3 linked regions of the Marinobacterium aestuarii genome follow. The protein of the gene in region 2 interacts with the protein of the main gene of each other region in a pairwise test. Links are inferred from orthologs where the notes say so. Each region holds a gene or a part of one and is shown on either strand. Other genes may lie near its edges.

Region 1 (6,203 bases), 3.8 Mb from region 2 along the record:
CTTCAAGCACGCCTCTGGCGCCTATCTGTTCGACGAAGATGACCAGCGCTACGTTGACTACGTGGGCTCCTGGGGACCGATGATTCTGGGCCACCGTGCCCCGGCTGTAATTGATGCCATCCGCGCGGCGCTGGATCACGGCACCGGCTTTGGCGCCCCCACGGCGATCGAAATCGACATGGCCGACAAGGTCTGCGCGCTGATGCCATCCATCGAAATGGTACGCATGGTCAGCTCCGGCACTGAAGCGACCATGAGCGCAATTCGTCTGGCCCGCGGTTACACCGGGCGGGACAAGATCGTCAAATTCGAGGGCTGTTACCACGGTCACTCCGACTCACTGCTGGTCAAGGCCGGCTCAGGCGCACTGACACTCGGTGAGCCCAACTCTCCGGGTGTACCTGCCGCCCTGGCCGAACACACCATTACGCTGAACTACAACGATATCGACAGTGTGCGCGAGGCTTTCGCCACCGTGGGTGACCAGGTCGCCTGTATCATCGTGGAGCCGGTTGCCGGCAACATGAACTGTATTGCGCCGCTGCCGGGCTTCCTCGAAGGTCTGCGCGAGGTCTGCGACCAGTACGGTAGCGTACTGATTTTCGATGAGGTCATGACCGGCTTTCGCGTCGCACTCGGCGGTGCTCAGGCCTATTTCGGCGTTAAGCCCGACCTCACCACCCTGGGCAAAGTCATTGGTGGCGGCCTGCCCGTTGGTGCCTTCGGCGGCAAGCGCGAAATCATGCACCATATAGCGCCCCTGGGGCCTGTCTATCAGGCGGGCACCCTGTCGGGTAACCCGCTGGCCATGGCCGCGGGGCTCGCAATGCTGAATGCCATCTCGGTACCGGGTTTTCATGAGCAGCTCAGCGCCAAAACCGAGCTGCTCACCGAAGGCCTTGAGGCTGTCGCTCTGGGTCATCGCCTTCCCTTCACCACCAGCCGTGTCGGTGGCATGTTCGGACTCTTCTTCACCGAACAGGACGAAGTCACCAGCTTTGCCCAGACCATGCAATGCGACGCCGCCAAGTTTGGCCGTTTCTTCCACGGCATGCTGGCCGAAGGCGTGTATCTGGCGCCCTCTGCGTTTGAAGCCGGCTTTATGTCGGCCGCACACACCCAGCAGGATATTGAATTCACGCTGGCCGCCGCCGACCGTGTCTTCGCCAGCCTCTGAAATGAGTAGCCTGCTCGCTAACCTGGCACTACTGCTCGGAGGCTTCGCGATTGCCGCCCTGCTGTATCGCCAGGCGCAGCCACTGCCCCAGCGCAGCCTGCATTACATGTTCGCACTCAGCGCGCTGTCGCTGGCGCTGGCGGCGCTGGGGCGGCTTGTTCTGACCCGCACAGGTTCAGAACAGCAAACCCTGCAGTTGATGCTGGATAACCTGGCGTACTACGCTGGGCTACCCATGATCGCCAGCGTCGCCATCGCCCACGGCTGGAACAGGCAGTGGTCACGCGCCGCCTGGGGACGCTGGATGCTGGGTCTGTTTGCGCTGTTCGAGCTGGTACGCCGCTCGGATATAGGGGGGCTTTACAGTCAGGGCCTGGCGCTGCTCACCTGCCTGGCACTGCTGGCGGGCGTTCTCAAGGCCTACCGGGGGCCCACGCGACTGTACGCGCTTGCGGGTACGCTTTTGCTCGCCTGCGGTCTGCTGGCGTTTGGGCCGGCCCCCCTTATGGCGGGTTTGCAGCAGGATGCGCTCTATCGCTTCGCGCTGGCAGGCTTCATCATTCTGTGCGGTTACAGCTTTAGCCGTACCACACAGGCAAGGGCCTGAGGCCGCAACGGCGTCTCGCCTTTCCCTCTTGGCTTCGCGCCTTTTTTGATAAGAAACGCTGCCCGGTTCTGACCGGGCTTGCGTCTGCTCAGTGCGATTTCGTCCCCAGAATTCCTTCTCCAAACTCGGCTAAACTGCCAGTAGCTCAATCAGCCGCCGTCCAAAGCCAATACCCAAAAGACAAAAATAAAAGTCCAAGGAATCGCGCACTATGCATACGCCAGACAAGGCAACCGTTGCCGCAGTGATGTCCAGCGACCTGCTCAAGGTATCCGAGCATTGGTCACTGCACAGCCTGATCGAGTTTTTCAACATTCACCGCATCAGCGGCGCGCCTGTCATCGACAGCCACGGCAATCTCAAGGGTGTGGTCAGCCTCACGGACATCCTGCGCTTTGACAGCAGTGCGCAGCACTCCATCGAGGAAAATCCCCTGACGCAGTATTATTACAGCGGGCTGGAAGGCATGACGCCGGAGCAGTTAGGGCTGGCAGGCGGTGACCAGCATGGGCAGCATCTGGTGTGTGAAATAATGACGCCTCATATCATCGCGCTGGATCAGCACGCATCACTCGATGAAGCGATAGACATCATGTGCAGCAACCGCATTCACCGGGTGTTTGTTACCCGGGATGGCGAGCTGGCGGGAGTAGTATCAACGCTGGATATCCTGAACCACCTGCGCCGCTGAGATTGCGCGGCACAGGTAACAGAACGGGTAATGATCGACAGGAAATGATGGACTCTTAGTAGCGCCTGGCCTGTTCCAGTGCGTCCCGCGCGCCAGCCAGGTTCCCCGTATCCTTGCGCACAGACGCGATCAGCAACCAGAGCTTGCGCAGGGTATCAGACTGGCCACCCGCCAAAGCGACACCGCGAAGTGCCAGCTGCTCGGCCTCGCTGTACTTCTGCATCTGGCGCTGTATATCCGCCAGCTGGTAGTAAACCTGCGGATCACGCGGCGCTATGCGCTGAGCACGCTCAAGGCTTGTCTGGGCGGCGGCCAGCGAGCCTGCACCCTGCTGCTGGCGAGCGCTGTCGAGCAGCGCAACCACCGCAGGATTCGCCGATACAGGCGCTTCGCTACTCCCCTGAAAACTGCTCTGGCCACTGCCGTACTGGGTATTTTCCTGCAGCTGGCCTTGTAGCTGCCCCTGCTGAGGATTCGAATAGTCCGACGTGCGGTCATTGCTGCCCGACGGGTACAGCGGCTGCACCGAGAAACCGCTGTCACTGCCAAGACGCTGCTGGCGCACGACCGGTTCATCGTACAAGGGCGTCACCCGCACACCGGTATCCTGCTCTACCGGCGCCGCCTGGGGGGCACGACTCAGCGGCGCCGAACGATCCTCAACCGGCGGCAGATAGATACCAGGGCCGGCACAACCTGCCAGTAGCAGAACGGCGGCGAGCGACAGAAGTCTGTAAGGGTACATAGTCATTTCCTATCTAAACCAGTTTCTGAACCACTCGAGAGATTCTCCGACCGGATCATTAAAGCCACAGCTTACCGCCTGCTGCGGCGCAGTGCCGTAAAGGAACGGCAGCTGACGCGAGCCTTCACAACGCTGATCCGAGCGCAGCCCCGTCGCTTCATCTATCCATACATACTCAATACCATCCGGCATCCGCGCCAGATAAGGCTGCGGCTTCTCCCGACGCATGAAGTCCGTCCATACCTGCAGGGCACCGCTGGAGCCCGTCAGGGGCAGCTGCGAGTTGTCATCCCGGCCCAGCCAGACCACCGCCAGACGGTTGCCGGTAAAGCCGGCAAACCAGCTGTCACGCTGATCGTTGGATGTGCCCGTCTTGCCCGCCACGTTCAGGTTGGCCGGCAACTGCTGATACACCGACCGTGCCGTGCCCTCGCGGGCCACTTCCTGCATGGCGTACTGAATAAGGTGGATCAGCTCCACCGGCACCGTCTGACGCACCTGGAACGGATAGCGTGAGAGCTCCTGCCCCTGTGCATCCGTCACCATCCGAATCGCCCGCAGCGGCGTCTGGAAACCGTTGGCGGCAATGGTCTGATACATGCCAGCCACTTCAAACGGCGACATGCCCTGACCACCCAGCAGCAGCGACGGATAGGCCTTAAGGTCGCGCTCAATGCCCAGACGATGCAGCATGTCCACTACCCGTTCGACACCAATATCCATGCCCAGTTTGGCGGTGGCAAGATTGTACGACAACGCCAGCGCCCGGTGCAGAGGTACGAGCCCGTGGGATTTCCGGTCGAAGTTATTCGGTTCCCACAGATCACCATTGGGCAGTTTTACCCGCAGTGCCTTGTCTTCCAGCGTGCTGGCCAGGGTGTAGCCCTGCTCCAGCGCCGCCAGATAGACCGCCGGTTTTACCAGCGAGCCGATGGGACGTACCGCATCCAGCGCCCGGTTAAAGCCCTGGAAGCGAGTATCACGACCACCCACCAGCGCCAGCGCATCGCCGGTCTGTGGATCGGTCACCACCATGCTGCCTTCCAGGCCATCCACCTTCTTGCCATAGCGTTTTTCCAGCTTGGCCATGGTCGCCACCAGTGCCTCTTCAGCACGGCCCTGTACCACCGGGTCCATGCTGGTGAACACCCGCAGTCCTTCGGAACTCAAGTCTTCGTCGCGATAGTCTTCGCGCAGCTGGCGTTTTACCAGGTCCAGATAGGCGGGGTAGGCGCCCTTGTGCAGATTCTTTTCCTTGACCACATCCAGGCCTTCAGCCTGTGCCTGGGCCAACTGCTCTGCACTGATGACATTGCGCTCGGCCAGGATAGTCAGCACCAGATCGCGACGTTCTTTCGCCCGTTGCGGGTTGCGGCGCGGATCATAGAAGGATGGCCCTTTTACCAGCCCGGCCAGCAGCGCTACCTGATGCAGCTGCAGTTCCTGCAGCGGACGACCAAAGTAATACTGGCTGGCCAGCCCGAAACCGTGCACAGCCCGGGAGCCGGACTGCCCCAGATAGACTTCGTTAAGGTAGGCCTCGAGAATCTCGTCCTTGCCGTAATGCAGTTCCAGCAACACCGCCATGGGGATTTCGGTGAGCTTGCGCAGCAGCGTGCGATCCGCCGTGAGATAGAAGTTCTTAATCAGCTGCTGCGTCAGGGTACTGCCGCCCTGAACGAAACGACCGGCCTGGAAGTTAACCCACATGGCCCGGGCAATACCCTTGAACGAGATGCCGTGGTGATCGTAGAAGCTGCGATCCTCGATACCGATCAGCGCCTCGGCCAGATAGGGCGGCGCGTCCTGCAGCCGGATCAGGTCGCGATCTTCATTACTGTTGGGATAAATGCCGCCCACCAGCAAGGGTTCCAGCCGTGCCAGCGGCAGAGTACGACCTTCTTCGTCGCTAATACGGCTCAAACTACCACCGCTGAAATCCAGTAACAGCTGCCGCGAGGGTTCAAAGCCGTCGGGGAAGGTAAAGCCGCGGCTATGCACCCGGGCGCGGGAGCTGGCCCACTCGGCCAGACCTGGCGCGCTGGCGCTGCGCACAAAACGGTAGCCCAGGCTGTTCAGTTCCGCCTTGAGATCGTCCATCGCCAGCGGCTGTCCGGGATACAATTCCAGCGGACGAGCGTATACCTTGGCTGGTAATGCCCAGCGTTTACCTTCAAACTTGCTGCGCACCTGCATGTCCAGGTAGGCCATGCCAATGGCAACAAAGACACTCATCACGAGTGTCAGTTTAAAAAGGAACTTGAACAGGGAAGGCCAAAAACGTCCCCGTGGACGCTTGCGAACAGGCTTGCGCCTGGCATCGGAACGGGAGGGTTTTGCAGCGGAGGCTCTCTTTTTTGTCATCGGCTCAGTATAATTCCTTACCTAATTGCGCGATACCGGGATTCTATGTTTCCTGAATTTATTCAATCACTTTGTGACCCTGCGGCCTACCCGCATCCGACAAAGGATATTCGCGTCATCGAGACGCACATCTCCTGGCTCCTGCTCACCGGCGACTACGCCTACAAGGTGAAGAAGCCGGTCGACTTTGGTTTTCTCGATTTCACCAGCCTGCAGAAGCGACAGCATTTCTGCGAGGAAGAGCTGCGCCTGAATCGACGTCAGTCACCGGACCTCTATCTGGAGGTCGTCGCCATCACAGGTACGCCTCAGCAGCCCTGCATCAACGGCGAAGATGAAGCCTTCGAATACGCCGTGCGCATGCACCAGTTCGATACCGACCTGCGGCTCGATCTGCTGCTGCAGCAGAAACGCTTCGAACCCGACTGGATCGATGCTCTGGCCACCCAGATCGCGCATTTCCACTCGGCGGTCCCGATGGTCGCCTCCGACAGCCCCTGGGGCGAGCCGGAGAATATCTGGGAGCTGGTGTCGGACAACTTCCTGCACCTGCGCGATGTGCTGGACGACCCCGACGACTGGTCCGCGGTGCAGAAGCTGTCACAGCAAACCTCACAGC
Region 2 (4,750 bases):
AGGCCGCCGCCGCCGCCGCCAGGGCATTGGCGACGTTGTGACGTCCCAGCACCCGCAAGCGCACCGCAGCACGCTGCTCACCGACAACCAGCTCAAAGCCATGACAGCCATTGGGCTGGTAATACAGATCCCTGGCCGTCACATCCACATCGCTGCGCTCTAACCCGAAACTCAGTACCCGGCGTTGCTCCAGCTGTCGCAGCCAGGTATCCGCATGGGGATCATCGGCATTGACCACCGCCGTGCCACCGGCATTGAGACCATTGAAGATCTCGCCCTTGGCCCGCACGACCCCCTCCAGCGATCCGAAACCTTCGAGGTGCGCGCCAAAGGCATTGTTCAGCACCGCCACATCGGGCCTGGCCAGTCCCGACACATAGTCGATCTCGCCGGGGCCACTGGCGCCCATCTCGATCACGGCATAACGGTGCTGCTGTTCCAGCTCGAACAGCGTCAGCGGCACGCCGATGTCGTTGTTCAGGTTGCCACGGGTTGCCAGCGTAGGGCCTGCGCCGGCCAGTATGGTAGCAAGCATTTCCTTAACAGAAGTTTTACCGCTGCTGCCTGTGACCGCTATTAGTGGGCCTGCGAAAAAGGTGCGATTGTATTGCGCAATGGCACCGAGCGCGAGTCGTGTATCGGCGACAACCAGCTGCGGTATCGCCAGTGGCAGCAGGCGTTCGACCACCGCCGCTACCGCGCCCTGGCTTTGGGCCTGGGCGACAAAGTCGTGAGCATCAAAATTTTCACCGCGCAACGCCACAAACAGGTCACCCGGCTGAATCCTGCGGGTATCCGTACTGACACGACCAATGCTGATGGCACCGCCAGTGCCACCTTCAAGACGCCCATCCAGTACCGGTACCAGCTCGGCAAGACTGAAACTTCCGATCATGACAGCGCCCCCTGTTTGCGCCTGTCCAGCGCCTGCTGCGCGATCAACTGATCGCTGAACGGACGGCGCTGGCCGTTAACTTCCTGATAATCCTCATGCCCCTTGCCCGCAATCAGCACTATATCGCCCGTACCCGCACGGGCCAGGGTCTGCTGGATCGCCCTTGCACGGTCAGGCTCCACCTCGCAGACAGTGGCACTGTCGATACCGTCCTGAATCATGCCGATGATGCGTGCCGGGTCTTCGCTGCGCGGATTGTCGCTGGTGATCACCAGCCGATCCGCCAGGCGCGCGGCAATGCTGCCCATCTGGGCGCGCTTGCCGGTGTCGCGATCACCGCCGCAGCCAAACAGACACCAGAGCTGACCTTCAACATGATCGGCCAGCGCCTGCAGCGCCTTTTCCAGCGCATCCGGCGTATGGGCATAATCGATAACCACCAGCGGCAGGGCGCCGCCGCCAAAGCACTCCATGCGACCGCACACCGGCGTCAGGCCATTGAGGCCACGCTGCAGCTGGTCACGGTCAAGCCCGGCCAGCTGCAGCACCGCGGCGCTGAGCAGCAGGTTGCTGAGATTGAAGTGCCCCAGCAGGCGGTTTTCTATATCCATCTCGCCCAGCTGTGTGTGCAGTCGCAACTGCATGCCGCTGCTGTTGAGCTGACTGCTGAGCGGGTAAATATCTGCGCTCGCCGTAGTACCAAAAGCCAGTACCTGGCGTGCATCGACAAAAGAGCGCTGCAGCAAGCTGCGCCCAAAAGCATCATCGGCATTAATTGCCAGCAGCGGTACCGCCATGGCATCGAACAGCCGCGCCTTGGCGGCGCCGTACGCCTCCATGGAACCGTGATAGTCCAGATGGTCGCGGCTCAGGTTGCTGAATGCCGCCACATCAAAAGCAATGCCCTGGACCCGCCCCTGTTCCAGCGCGTGGGACGATACTTCCATCACCACCGTATCTGCGCCCTGGCGGCGGAAATCTGCCAGCAGGCGCTGCAGTGCGATGGGATCAGGCGTGGTGTGGCTGGCACTTGCCAGAGCATCAATAAAGCCGTTGCCCACGGTGCCGATCAGCGCCGTACGCCGCCCGGCAAGGTTCAGCGCCTGGGCAATGTAATGACTGCAGGAGGTCTTGCCGTTGGTGCCGGTCACGCCAATCATCTGCATGGCTCGGCTCGGCTCGCCATAGAACAGGGATGCCATGGGGCCAATACGCCCCGCCAGATGCGAAATGGCCAGCACCGGCACACCAAAATCAGCCTCGGCGATCGCTGCCACTTCAGCCGCATCCACCAGCACGGCGACGGCACCAAGGGCGACCGCCGCAGGAATGAAATCGACACCCCTATGGGTCAATCCCGGCCGGGCGAAAAACAGCTCACCGGCCTGTAACGTGCGGCTGTCCTGGGACAGCCCCCCGATAACGAGCGAAGCCAGAGGGGTGTTAACCGCCTCTGGCAGGAGCTGTTGCAATCTAACTTGCGCGATTGGAGTCATGCTATTTCATTGCCACCCGCTTGGTATCCTTCTCCGGCCAGTCATCCGGCGCCACGTTCAACAACCGCAGAGCACCGGCCGCAATACGCGAAAATACCGGCGCCGCCACCAGGCCCCCGAAATATTCCTGCCCCTTGGGATTATCGATCATCACCACCATGACCAGCTCCGGATTTTCCACCGGCGCTACGCCGGCAAAGACCGACACATACTGATCGGCGATATAACCCCCGGCACCGATCTTGTGGGTCGTACCCGTCTTGCCGGCAACGCGATACCCCGGCACCTGGGCACGGGTGCCGGTACCGCCGCTGTTGGTTACCGTTTCCATCATCGCCAGTACCTCTTTTGCCACCTGCTCCGGCATCACCCGCACCATCGGTGATGGTTCACTCTGCTTCAGCAGGGAAACCGGGCGAATCATGCCGCCACTGGCAAAAGGCGTATAAGCGTGCGCGAGCTGCAGCGGTGTTACCGAAAGCCCGTAGCCGTATGACATGGTTGCCCGCTCCACCACTTGCTTTTCCGTCACATAGGGCAGAGAGCCTGACTGTTCGCCCGGGAAGCCCGTACCCGGCACCTGCCCCAGACCCACATTGACCATCAGATTGCGTACTGCATCGCCGTGCATACTGAGGGCCAGCTTGGTCACGCCAACGTTGCTGGACTTGGTAATAATGCCGGTGAGATCCAGGATGCCATAATTTCGGTGATCCCGAATGGTATGCCCTTTGAGTCGAATGTAACCGGGGGAGACATCCACCGGCGTATCGGCCTGGTACTGACCACTCATCAGCGCGGCCGCCACGGTAAGGGACTTCATGGGTGAGCCGGGCTCGAACAGGTCCGTCAGGGCACGGTTGCGCAATGCGCTGCTGCTGAGCTTGCTGCGATCATTGGGGTTGTAGGATGGCTGGTTTACCATCGCCAGCACCTCGCCGGTGTGGGCATTGAGCACCACCGCCGCCGCGCCGTCGGCCTTGTGAACCTGCACCGCGGCCTTGAGTTCGCGATACGCCAGATACTGCAACCGCAGATCGATGCTCAGCTGCAGATTGCGGCCCGGGTCAGATTCCTCCACCGAACGAATATGCTTGATGGTGCGACCCAGCCGATCCTTGAGTACCAGCTTGCTGCCAGGATCACCGCGCAGCCAGTCGTTGTAGGCCAGCTCCATGCCCTCCTGACCTTCGCCGTCGACATTGGTAAAGCCCACCAGGTGGCTGGTGACTTCGGCCGCCGGATAGTAGCGCTTGTACTCCCGATCCACATGGATGCCAGGCACCCGCAACGCCGCGACCTGCTGGGACAGCTCCGGTGACACCTGCCGCCGCAGATAGATGAACTGGCGTGACTTGAATTCGTTGAGGCGATCCAGCAGCTCGGTACGATCCATCTCCAGCAGCTGAGCCAGACGCCCGAGGGACGGGTGGTTCAGGTCGGCCTTGCCGGGATCGGCCCAGATGGTCGCCACAGGTGCGCTCACCGCCAAAGGCTCACCGTTGCGGTCGGTAATCTGACCACGGTGCGCCGGAATCAGCATGGTACGCAGGGTACGGGCATCCCCCTGGCTCTGCAGAAACGCCTGATCCTGGCCATAGAGGGAGAACAGTTTGAACAGGATGGCCGTGGCGATGATCGCCAGCAACCCAAACAGCAGCATCAGCCGCCAGCTTTTGGCCGCCTGATTATCGACTTTGCCCGACTCAGCGCTCATGACGCACAATCTCAATCATGCCAGGCTCCGGCACCAGCATGGCCAGGCGCTTGCTGGCAATCTGCTCGATACGGTTGTTCGCCGCCCAGGCGCTTTCTTCCAGCACCAGCTGGCCCCACTCCACCTGGAGTTCATCCCAGTTGGCAACCAGATTCTGATGCTGGTTAAACAGAATACGGTACTGATAGGCACTGAAAATCACCGCCATGGCGCTGCCAACCAGCAACAGCACCAGCACCAGCAACACCATCGCCGGACGTGCCAGCTCTGCGGCGCGGAACAGACGCAACGACGCCGCAGGGGCAGATTGGGTATCTGTCACTGCGGCGTCGGCGGATTTCCAGACCTGCAACCGGTGCAAGAGCGGGAACTGGCGCCAATCCATGGCTGGCAATTTCATTTGATACGCACCGCGACTCGCATGACCGCGCTGCGCGCACGGGGATTCTGCTGAACTTCGCCGGGGCTGGCCTTGATCGCCTTGCCGGCAGATTTAAGACGCTGCTGCAACATATCCTGGGTTACAGGAATGCCACGCGGCAGATGCTCGTCACCCTTCACGTGCTTGCGAATGAAGCGTTTGACGATGCGATCTTCCAGCGAATGAAAGCTGATCACCACCAGGCGACCTCCTATCGACAG
Region 3 (10,348 bases), 1.9 Mb from region 2 along the record:
CGAGCCGCCATTGCAGGTGCCGCTGCTGCGCCGCCGCGCGCAAAAGGCCCTGGCGCGGGCCGGCTTCGACCCCCATGGTCACAGCGGCAAGGCGCTGATGCAGATCATCGCCGAACTGCCGCGTGATGAGCTGTTTCTGGCCAATGACGATGAGCTGTTCGACATGGCCATGGGTATTTTCAATCTGCAGGAGCGCCGCAAGGTCAAACTGCTGATTCGCCGTGACAGCTGCTCCAAGTTTGTCAGTTGCCTTTATTTTGTGCCGCGGGATCTGTACACCACAGCGCTGCGCCTGCAGGTGCAGCAGCGCCTGATTGAACACTTCGGCGCCCGTGACTGCGAGTTCACCACCCGCTTTAGCGAATCGCTGCTGGCACGGGTGCATTTTGTGCTGCAGGTGGACCCGGATAGGACGCTGGAATTTAACGCCCAGGCCATCGAAGCCGAGGTCATCGAGATATCCAAGGCCTGGAGCGAAGATCTGCACGCCGCCCTGATCGAGAGCGCCGGTGAAGAGCTTGGCAATCAGCTGATTAATCACTATCGCCACGCCTTTCCGACCGCCTATCGAGAGGATTTCAGTCCCAGCAGCGCGGTCTACGATATCCAGCGCATTGAACAGCTGGATGCAAGTCGCACCATCAACCTGAGCTTTTACCGTGTGCTGGAGCAGAGCCGCGAAGTGTTGCGCTTCAAGCTGTTCCATCCGCAGCAGCCGCTGATCCTGTCCGATGTTATTCCTGTGCTCGAAAAACTCGGCATGCGCGTGGTGGGCGAACACCCCTACAAGGTCAAGCGCCGCGACGGCGCCCGTTTCTGGATTCACGATTTCACCCTGCGCTACGACAGCGTGGAGCCGGTGGTGCTGGAGGACGTGAAGCAGAACTTCCAGGATGCCTTTTCCAGTGTCTGGGCCGGGCGGGCCGAAAGCGACGAGTTTAACCGTCTGGTGATAGGCGCCAACCTGTCCTGGCGCGAAGTCGCCATGCTGCGGGCCTATGCCCGTTACAATCAGCAGATCCGCTTTGGCTTCAGTCAGCCCTATATCGCCGAGGCGCTGGGACGTCATCTGTACCTGACCCGTCTGCTGGTGGCGCTGTTCAAGGCGCGCTTTGAGCCGGGCCGTCAGAGCAGCCGCAAGGTGCAGGCCCTGACCGAGCGTATTGCCGCCAGCATCATCGAGGGCCTCGACAAGGTCGATAACCTCAACGATGACAAGATTCTGCGGCGCTTTCTGGAGCTGATTCAGGCCACGCTGCGGACCAACTACTATCAGCCCGATGCCAAGGGCGAGCTGAAGGATTATTTTGCCTTCAAGCTCAACCCCCACGGCATCGCCGATATTCCGTTGCCCAGGCCCATGTTCGAGGTGTTCGTGTACTCGGCCCGGGTTGAGGGTGTACACCTGCGCGGCGGCAAGGTCGCCCGTGGTGGCCTGCGCTGGTCGGACAGGCGCGAGGATTACCGTACCGAAGTGCTGGGCCTGGTGAAGGCGCAGCAGGTCAAGAATGCCGTCATCGTGCCGGTGGGCGCCAAGGGCGGCTTTGTGCCCAAGGCGCTGCCGGTGAATGGCAACCGCGACGAGATTCAGGCCGAGGGTATTGCCTGTTACCAGATATTTATTCGCGCACTGCTGGATGTGACTGACAACCTGGTGGGGGCCGATTTGGTACCGCCCAAAGGGCTGGTGCGTCACGACGAGGATGATCCCTATCTGGTGGTGGCGGCGGACAAGGGCACCGCGACCTTCTCCGACATTGCCAATGAAATCGCCGAGGAATACGGCTTCTGGCTCGGCGACGCCTTTGCATCCGGCGGCAGCCAGGGGTACGACCACAAGAAAATGGGCATCACGGCGCGGGGCGCCTGGGAGTCGGTCAAACTGCATTTCCGTGAGCTGGGGCTCGACACCCAGACGCAGGAATTCACCGTGGTGGCCATCGGCGATATGGCAGGCGATGTGTTTGGCAACGGCATGCTGATGTCGCGCCATACGCGTCTGGTGGCGGCCTTTAACCATCTGCATATTTTCATCGACCCACAACCCGATCCTGCCAGCAGCTACGTTGAGCGCGAGCGCCTCTTTGTGCTGCCCCGCTCGAGCTGGGATGACTATGACCGCAGCCTGATTTCCACCGGTGGCGGCATCTTCCTGCGCAGCGCCAAGTGGATCGAGATCAGCCCCGAAATGAAACAGCGCTTTGGCATTACGGCCGACCGTCTGGCACCGACAGAACTGTTGTCGGCGCTGTTGCGTGCCCAGGTCGATCTGATCTGGAACGGCGGTATCGGCACCTACGTCAAGGCCAGTCACGAGAGCCACGCCGATGTCGGCGACAAGGCCAACGACTCCCTGCGTATTGACGGCAAGCAGCTGCGTTGCCGGGTGCTGGGCGAGGGCGGCAACCTGGGCTTCACCCAGCACGGGCGCATCGAATACTGCCTGCACGGCGGCGCATCCAACACCGACTTTATCGATAATGCCGGTGGCGTGGATTGTTCCGACCATGAGGTCAATATCAAGATCCTGCTCAACGAAGTTGTGGCCAACGGCGACATGACGGTCAAGCAGCGCAACGCCATGCTGCGCGAGATGACCGAGGAAATCGCCCGCCTGGTGTTGAAGAACAACTACAGTCAGACGCTGGCCATCAGTATCGCGAAAACGCATTCGCGCAGTTCGCTGGATGACTACATCCGCCTGATTCACCGGTTGGAGGCGTCGGGCCGGCTGGTGCGTTCGCTGGAGTTCATTCCCTCCGACGAGGTATTGCAGGAGCGCAAGGCCCAGCAGCTGGGGCTGACCCGGCCGGAGCTGTCGGTACTGATTTCCTATACCAAGGCCGAGCTGAAGGAAAAACTGACCGGCTCATGGATCACCCAAGACCCGTTTCTGTCCCGGGCCATCGCCACGGCCTTCCCGGATCAGCTGGTGCAGCGTTTCCCCGAGCAGGTACAGAACCACCGCCTGCGCTCGGAAATCATCGCCACCCAGATTGCCAATGCGCTGGTGAACCACATGGGTATCACCTTCATGCAGCATCTGCAGCAGGCCAGCGGGCGCGACCAGGCGGCCATTGCCGCAGCCTACGTGATTGCCCGCGAGCTGTATGATATCGAGCCGTTGTGGCGCGAGATCGAAGCCCTGGACAACCAGGTGCCGGCGCAGTTGCAGCAGGACATGATGCTGGACCTGATGCGCCTGGTGCGCCGGGCCAGCTACTGGTTCCTGCTCAAGCAGCGCGGGACCCTGGAAGTGGCGGCTACGGTCGAGCGCTACCAGCCGGGTATCCGCACGATCAGCCCGACCATCGCGCAGCGTCTGCAGGGCGAGCCGCTGAACGATTGGCAGCAGCGCAGCAGCGCCCTGGTGGACGCTGGTGTACCTGAATCCCTCGCGGCCAGGGTGGCCTCAGCGGACAGCCTCTATGCGCTGCTGGGTGTTATCGAGGCGGCGGCGCAAACCGGCCAGGCGCTGGAGCGGGTGGCTGCGGTCTACTTCGATCTGGCCCAGCGACTTGAGCTGCACTGGTTTGATCAGCAGGTACGGGCCATTGAGGTCGGTAACCACTGGCAGTCCATGGCTCGCGACGGTCTGCGCGAAGACCTCAACACCCAGATGCGGGTACTGACGGTCAACGTGCTGGAAGAAGGGGCCGAAAGCGCCGATCCGACAGCGCTGGTGGAAGACTGGCTCGAGCGCCAGGCATCCTTGCTGGGGCGCTGGCAGCAGATGCTCAGCGAGCTGCGTGCCAGCAGTGGCAACGACAGTGCAATCTTTACCGTCGCCATGCGCGAGCTGTTCGACCTGGCTCAGGCCGGCGGTTAAGTACGTACCAGGCCGGTGGGCGTTCTGCCCACCGGCCTTTTCCACCACTGGGTACTCTTTTTTACGCACTCTGCTGTCGCGCAACCCTCGTCCTGCCTTTTCCCCGCCGATCCGATCTCGGCAATCTTTTCCCGTGAATCAGTTTGCATGAATCTGCCTGCATGCATCGACCTTGCCTGAGTCCCTGTGCACAATAGGGCCCTCTATACGACTGCTGCGGATTTGCTGTGCCTGTGATCAAACGTTATCTGCTGCGCCCGCTGCTCAAGGCGACCCTCTGGCTCATCGCCGGCTGGGTCGGTTTCAGTGTGCTGCTGGTGTTGCTGCTCAAGGTGGTGAACCCGCCTGTCTGGTCCTGGCTGATTCAGCGTGAACTCTTTCCCCCCGCCGGTTACCCGGATGAGTACGCCCATCGCTGGATGTCCACTGAGCGCATCTCGCCGGCCATGCGCCTGGCGGTTATTGCTGCCGAGGATCAGCGCTTTGCCGATCACAGCGGCTTTGATTTCAAGGCCATCAAGCGGGCGCTGGATCACAATCTCGATGGCGGCAGCGTACGCGGCGCCAGTACCCTGACCCAGCAGACGGCCAAGAATCTGTTTTTGTGGTCGGGCCGCAGCTGGGTGCGCAAGGGGCTGGAGGCCTGGTTTGCATTGCTGCTGGAGCTGCTCTGGGACAAGAGCCGCATTCTGGAGGTGTACCTGAATATCGTCGAGTTTGGCCCGGGTATCTATGGCGTCGAGGCGGCGGGGCGCTACTACTACGGCACGCCTGCGCGTGCGCTCAGCAATCTGCAGGCCGCGCGCCTGGCGGCGGTGCTGCCCAACCCCTATCGCTACCGGGCCCAGCCGCCCAGCCCCTATGTGCAGCAGCGCAGCCAGTGGATCCTGCGGCAGATGCGCCAGCTCGGCACCGTCACGCTCAAGGCCCTCGACGATTGATGACAACTGCCAGATAGCCCCGGCGGCTAGCGCGGGGCACTTTAGGATTAACATGGGCGGCTTTGAGTGCCGCTGCGCTAGTGTACTGTTGCATTCTTGGTGGTGCTTTAGAACGCGCTCATTTTTCGCCAGCCAAGGCGTGAGGCACAGTCTTGGTGGGGCTATGGCGACAACGAACAACGCAGGATGGCGGAAAAAGGGGCCGTTATAAGCTTCATATAGCGTGCAACAGTACACTAGGATCAGGATTATCAATGCGAATACTTCACAGCTCGGACTGGCATCTCGGGCAGCATTTCATGGGCAAGAGCCGCGAAGCCGAACACCGGGCCTTTCTGACCTGGCTGATCGAACAGGTGCAGGCACATCAGGTGGATGCGCTCATTGTTGCCGGCGATCTGTTTGATACAGGTACACCGCCGAGCTATGCCCGCAAGCTCTACAACCAGTTTATTGCCGACCTGCGCCTTACCGGCTGCCAGCTGGTGATCCTGGGCGGCAACCATGACTCTGTCTCGACCCTGCATGAGTCCCGCGAGCTGCTGGCCTGCCTGGGTACGACGGTAGTGGGCGGAGTCACGGCGGACCCCGCCGATCAGGTCATAGTGCTGCAGCGTCGCGATGGCTCGCCTGGGGCTGTGCTCTGTGCCATCCCTTACCTGCGCCCGCGGGATCTCATTGAAAGCCATGCCGGCGAGAGCACGCAGCACAAGCGCCAGGCCCTGAGCGATGCTATTGGTCGTCATTATACCGTTATCTATGACGCGGCCTGTGGTGTCAGGGAGGCGTTGCAGTTGCAAGTGCAAGAGGCACAGGAAGGGCAGCAGGCGGGCGATCCCTGTGCGTTGCCGATTATTGCCACCGGGCATCTGACCTGCGTCGGCGGTCAGCTGTCCGAGTCCGTGCGTGAGCTTTACATAGGTACGCTTGAGGCCTATCCGGCGGGTGCATTTCCGCCAGCCGACTACATCGCTCTGGGGCATCTGCACCGTGCCCAGGCCGTGGGGGGCGCGTCCCATATTCGTTACAGCGGCTCGCCCATTGCCCTGAGCTTTGATGAAAGCCGCGGCAGCAAGCAGGTGCTGCGGGTGGATTTCGACGACGGTGCCCTGGCGGAGGTCACGCCGCTGCCGGTGCCCGGCTGGCAGCCCATGCATAGTTTCAGCGGTACTCTTAAAGAACTCGAAACCCAGCTGCAACAGGCGTTCGGGCAGGTCTGCGATGACAACCAGCCCCCAAGTGGCCCCGCTGCCTGGCTCGAGATTGAAGTGCGCGGTGACGATTACCTCAGCGACCTGCAACCGCGGGTGCAGCAGCTGGTAGAGGGCTTGCCGGTCGAGGTGCTGCGTATCCGGCGCCAGCGCAGTGCCAGCAGCATTGCGCTGACGCGGGACAGTCGCGAAACCCTGCAGGAGTTGTCTGTGCGTGAGGTGTTTGAGCGTCGCTTAAGTATTGAGGAAAGCCTGGATGACGGCTCCCGGGCGCGCCTGGGCGAGGCCTTTGATTCGCTGCTGACACAGCTGCAGGACGGGGAGTCAGCCACATGCGAATCCTGAGTCTGAGGCTGAAAAACATCAATTCCCTCAAGGGCGAATGGAAACTGGATTTTCGTGCGTCCGAATTTCGGGATAACGGTCTCTTTGCGATTACCGGCCCGACGGGTGCTGGCAAAACCACCTTGCTGGATGCCATCTGTCTGGCGCTCTACCACGCTACGCCGCGGCTGAATGTGTCGGCGGGCAGTAATGAGCTGATGACGCGCCATACCGCCGACTGCCTGGCGGAGGTGGAATTCGAGGTGCGCGGCGAGGAATACCGGGCCTTCTGGTCCCAGCGTCGCGCCCGTAATCAGCCGGATGGCAAGCTGCAGGCGCCCCAGGTGGAACTGGCCCGAGCAGACGGTGAGCTACTGAGTACCCGTATCGGTGAAAAGCTCAACCTGGTAAGTGAACTTACAGGCCTCGATTTTGCCCGCTTTACCAAGTCGATGATGCTGGCCCAGGGCGGCTTTGCCGCCTTTCTGAATGCCAGCCCCAACGAAAGGGCTGAGCTGCTGGAAGAGCTGACCGGTACCGAAATTTACGGTGAAATATCGCGCCTTGCGTTTGAGCGCAAGCGCAGTGAGGAAGAGGCCCTGCGGGTGTTGCAGGCCCGCGCCGGCGCCGTTGAGCTGCTGGATCAGGCAAGCCTGGCGGCACTGGATGTCGAGCAGACTGAACTAAGCGCGCAGCACCGTCAGTTGCAGGCCGATGACATTCGGTTACAGCAGGAAATACAGGGGCTTGAAGCACTGGGCCAGGCACGCAGTGCCCAGCTGCAGGCCGAGGCCGAGCAGACGAGGGCACAGCAGGCCCTCGAGCGCGAGGCGGTGCAGCTGGCGCGGCTGGACGCTTGCCTGCCAGCGCTGGATCTGCGACCGCTGCACCAGCAGTGGCAGGCGGATCTTACTCAGGCGCGCGAGCTTTTAGCGGCCCGCAGGCAGGATGAGCAGCTGCTGCTGCAGGCGCAGCAGCAGCTGGATGCTCAGCAGGCCGTGCAGCAGCAGGCCCGCCAACAGCTTGATGGCGTGCGGCAGGAGCGCGAAGCTACCGAAATCCGCCTGCTGGAAGAGGTTATGCCGCTGGATAACCGCATGGCGCAGCTGGCCGAACGTCAGCGCGAGCTGGCGACCACGCTGGGGGCTCAGTCCCAAAGCTTTACCGAGTTGGGGGATCAGCACGAGGGTCTGGCGGAGAACCTCAAGCAGGCGCAGCTTGAGCGCGATCAGGCACAGGATTACCTGCAAAAGAATCAGGCCGCTGCGCGCCTGGGCGAACAGCTGCCACTGTGGCAGGAGCGCTTCGCCCAGCGCGGGCGTCTGTTACAGCAGCTGAATGATATGAGGCAGCGTCAGCAGGGTCTGGCTAGGGGCCAGGCAAGGCTTGCGCGGGAGTTGCCGGCATTGCAGGCGGGGCAGCTTCAGAACCGCGAACGCATGCAGCAGCTGCAGCAGCAAGCGCAGGCGTTAGGCGGGCAGAGGGAAACGCTGTTGGCCTCCCGCATCCCGGCGCAGCTGGAGCAGTCGCGCAAATCATTACAGGGCGCAGCACGAACCCTGGATCGGCTCGACGGTCTGGGGCGGCGTTTCCAGGCTTTGGAAACGGCGCTGAAATCGCGCACTGCGCTGCTCGGCCAGCGCCGTGCCGAGCTTGAAACGCAGCAGGCCGTGCTCGTGGCTGCACGGCAGCAATACAGCGATTGCAAACAGCACCGCGATGATCTGGAACAGCTGCTGGCGCAGGAACAGCGCATCAGCGATCTGAGTGCCTATCGCGACGCTCTGCAGCCTGACGAAGCCTGCCCACTCTGTGGCTCGCAGCAGCATCCCTATATTTCCGATTACCGCCAGCCGCAGCTGTCCGAGACGCGCCAGCGTTACGAGGCCAAGAAACTGCAGTTGGAGCAGCTGCAGCTGGATGGCCAGAAGATGGCCGCCGCCACCGCGACACTGCAGGCCGGTCTCAATGAGCTGCAGCAGCAAAGCATTCAGGACGGCGCCGAGCAATCCAGCCTGCACAACGAGGCGCAGCCGTTGATCGAGAGTCTGTTCGATGCCTTTAGCGCCAGTGCGCAGCAGGGGGCCGAGATCCGGCTGCAACTGACCGATAGCGCCGGTATTACCCAGTGCGTACAGCGCCTTGGCGCCCAGTTGGCCGAATGTGAGATGACTCTGTCGCAGCTGCGTGAACTGGATCAGGCGCTGCAACGCCTGCGCGACGAAAGGGTGCAGACCGACAGCCTGCTGGCCAGCCAGAGTCATCAGTTGGACATGCAGACCCACGAGCTGCAAACACTGCAGCAACAGCAGGAACAGACGGCTGCTGAAGTGCAGGCGCAGCAGGATGCGCTGACAGCGCTGGAGCAGTCGCTGCACAGCGCGCTGCAAGAGACTCTTGGCGAAAGTGCGTTGCCCGCAGCGGACATGCAGGCAACCTGGCTGGAACAGAAGGCGCAGTACTGGGCCGATTATCAGCGGATGCACAGCCGCAGCGCCGATAATACGCGCAACTGCGAACAGCTTGAGGCCCGGCTTGAGGTGCTGGGGCGTGATCTTGCATTGCTGCAGCAACAGCAGGCGGCGAATCTCGCGCAGCAGCGCGACTGGACGCAGCAGGGCGAGGCGCTTGCTGCGCAGCGCTCGATGCTGTTTGAAGGCCGCGCGGTCGCACAGATTCGCACGCAGCAGCAGCAGCGGCTGCAACAGGCCGATACGTGCTGGCAGCAGGCGGCTACCGCGCTGGCGGCAGCACAAAAAAGCGTGGACGGGCTGCGCGGCAGTCTTGAAGCCCTGCAGCAGCGCGAGATCCAGCAGAGGGCACAGCTTGAGCGCTCCGCGCCTGCCTGGCTAGAGGCGCTTGAGGCCAGTCCTTTCGCCGATGAGGCCGGTTATATTGAGGCCTTGCTGGAGCCGCACGCGCGGCGTGAGTTGCAGGCGCTGCGCCAGACGCTGGACGGTGACCTGTCCCGGGCGCAGACCCTGCTGCTGCAGGCGTGCACGCGCCTGGCAGAGCTCGAACAGCAGCCATTTGCGGTGCTGGATCAGGCTGCCGTGCAAAGGGCACGGGCGGCGGTGACTGAACAACTGCAGACGCTGGTGCAGCGCCGGGGCGCCCTGATGCAGCAGTTGGAGCAGGATGCGCGCCTGCGTCAGGCACAGCGGGCGCTGTTGCAGGGGATCGAGGCGCAGCAGGCGAATTATGATACCTGGGCGCAGCTTTCGAGCCTGATCGGCTCGCAGAAGGGTGACCGCTTTCGCCGCTTTGCCCAGGGACTGACGCTGGATCATCTGATCTACCTGGCCAACCGTCAGCTCGGGCGTCTTGATGGCCGTTACCGCCTGCAGCGCAAGAGCGGCGATGAGCTGGAGCTGGAAGTGATCGATAGCTGGCAGGCCGATGCACTGCGCGATACGCGCACCCTGTCCGGTGGCGAAAGCTTTCTGGTGAGTCTGGCACTGGCACTGGCGTTGTCGGACCTGGTGAGCCACCGTACCAGTATCGATTCGCTGTTTCTGGATGAGGGCTTTGGCACCCTGGATGCGGATACGCTGGATACGGCGCTCAATGCACTGGACAGCCTGAATGCCAGCGGCAAGATGATAGGCGTGATTTCCCATGTGGAGGCGCTCAAAGAGCGCATTCCGGTGCAGGTCAGGGTGCGCAAGGGCAATGGTCTGGGGTGCAGCCGACTGGACGCGCGCTTTGCGTTTGCGCCGGCCTAGTCACCGCTTTGCCGTGCCTCAGGGGTAGGAATTTAGGGTCTCAGCCTGGAGGAGGCTGACCGCGTTTGGGACTATCAGGGCGCGCTGGGCAGATGGCTGTTCCAGCGCTGCTGTAAACAAATGCAGGTCAGTGTGGTCCAGCGTCGTCTGTATCCGGCTGCCCCTAATCCATCGAGCCTCATTTACCCTGATTGTTATTGCTCCAGTTCCTCTTTGAGGAGTAGTAAGTTGCTGCGCACCCAGCTGCGCCTGATAGGGCCCCAATCCATGACCCGGTAGAGACCGCAGTTATTGCGCTCGCCATTGCTCTGTTCAAAG

What was found.
Region 1: the proteins of A8C75_RS05240 (region 2) and mrcB interact in binary tests that used the Escherichia coli proteins (3 or more experiments, as listed by UniProt). The link is inferred for Marinobacterium aestuarii from one-to-one orthologs.
Region 3: the proteins of A8C75_RS05240 (region 2) and mtgA interact in binary tests that used the Escherichia coli proteins (3 or more experiments, as listed by UniProt). The link is inferred for Marinobacterium aestuarii from one-to-one orthologs.

The regions. Positions count from the first base shown.
Region 1 is NZ_CP015839.1:5,027,404-5,033,606, forward strand. The notes cover bases 2,908-5,973. They hold mrcB (penicillin-binding protein 1B), read right to left. Parts: upstream 5,585-5,973; coding sequence 3,230-5,584; downstream 2,908-3,229. Other genes in these bases: A8C75_RS22115 (tetratricopeptide repeat protein), read right to left, coding at 2,908-3,220; A8C75_RS22125 (bifunctional aminoglycoside phosphotransferase/ATP-binding protein), read left to right, coding at 5,630-5,973. Also shown: hemL (glutamate-1-semialdehyde 2,1-aminomutase), read left to right, coding at 1-1,177; A8C75_RS22105 (hypothetical protein), read left to right, coding at 1,179-1,784; A8C75_RS22110 (CBS domain-containing protein), read left to right, coding at 1,996-2,475; more of A8C75_RS22115, read right to left, coding at 2,531-2,907; more of A8C75_RS22125, read left to right, coding at 5,974-6,203. UniProt on the Escherichia coli protein: Cell wall formation. Synthesis of cross-linked peptidoglycan from the lipid intermediates.
Region 2 is NZ_CP015839.1:1,192,889-1,197,638, reverse strand. What follows is about bases 1,751-4,750. They hold A8C75_RS05240 (peptidoglycan D,D-transpeptidase FtsI family protein), read right to left. Parts: upstream 4,109-4,750; coding sequence 2,393-4,108; downstream 1,751-2,392. Other genes in these bases: rsmH (16S rRNA (cytosine(1402)-N(4))-methyltransferase RsmH), read right to left, coding at 4,505-4,750; ftsL (cell division protein FtsL), read right to left, coding at 4,098-4,508; A8C75_RS05245 (UDP-N-acetylmuramoyl-L-alanyl-D-glutamate--2,6-diaminopimelate ligase), read right to left, coding at 1,751-2,391. Also shown: A8C75_RS05250 (UDP-N-acetylmuramoyl-tripeptide--D-alanyl-D-alanine ligase), read right to left, coding at 1-895; more of A8C75_RS05245, read right to left, coding at 892-1,750. UniProt on the Escherichia coli protein: Essential cell division protein that catalyzes cross-linking of the peptidoglycan cell wall at the division septum. Required for localization of FtsN.
Region 3 is NZ_CP015839.1:3,041,329-3,051,676, reverse strand. Bases 3,178-5,913 are described here. They hold mtgA (monofunctional biosynthetic peptidoglycan transglycosylase), read left to right. Parts: upstream 3,178-4,056; coding sequence 4,057-4,770; downstream 4,771-5,913. Other genes in these bases: sbcD (exonuclease subunit SbcD), read left to right, coding at 5,025-5,913; A8C75_RS13360 (NAD-glutamate dehydrogenase), read left to right, coding at 3,178-3,829. Outside these bases: more of A8C75_RS13360, read left to right, coding at 1-3,177; more of sbcD, read left to right, coding at 5,914-6,326; A8C75_RS13345 (SbcC/MukB-like Walker B domain-containing protein), read left to right, coding at 6,314-10,030; A8C75_RS13340 (helix-turn-helix domain-containing protein), read right to left, coding at 10,225-10,348. UniProt on the Escherichia coli protein: Peptidoglycan polymerase that catalyzes glycan chain elongation from lipid-linked precursors. May play a role in peptidoglycan assembly during cell division in collaboration with other cell division proteins.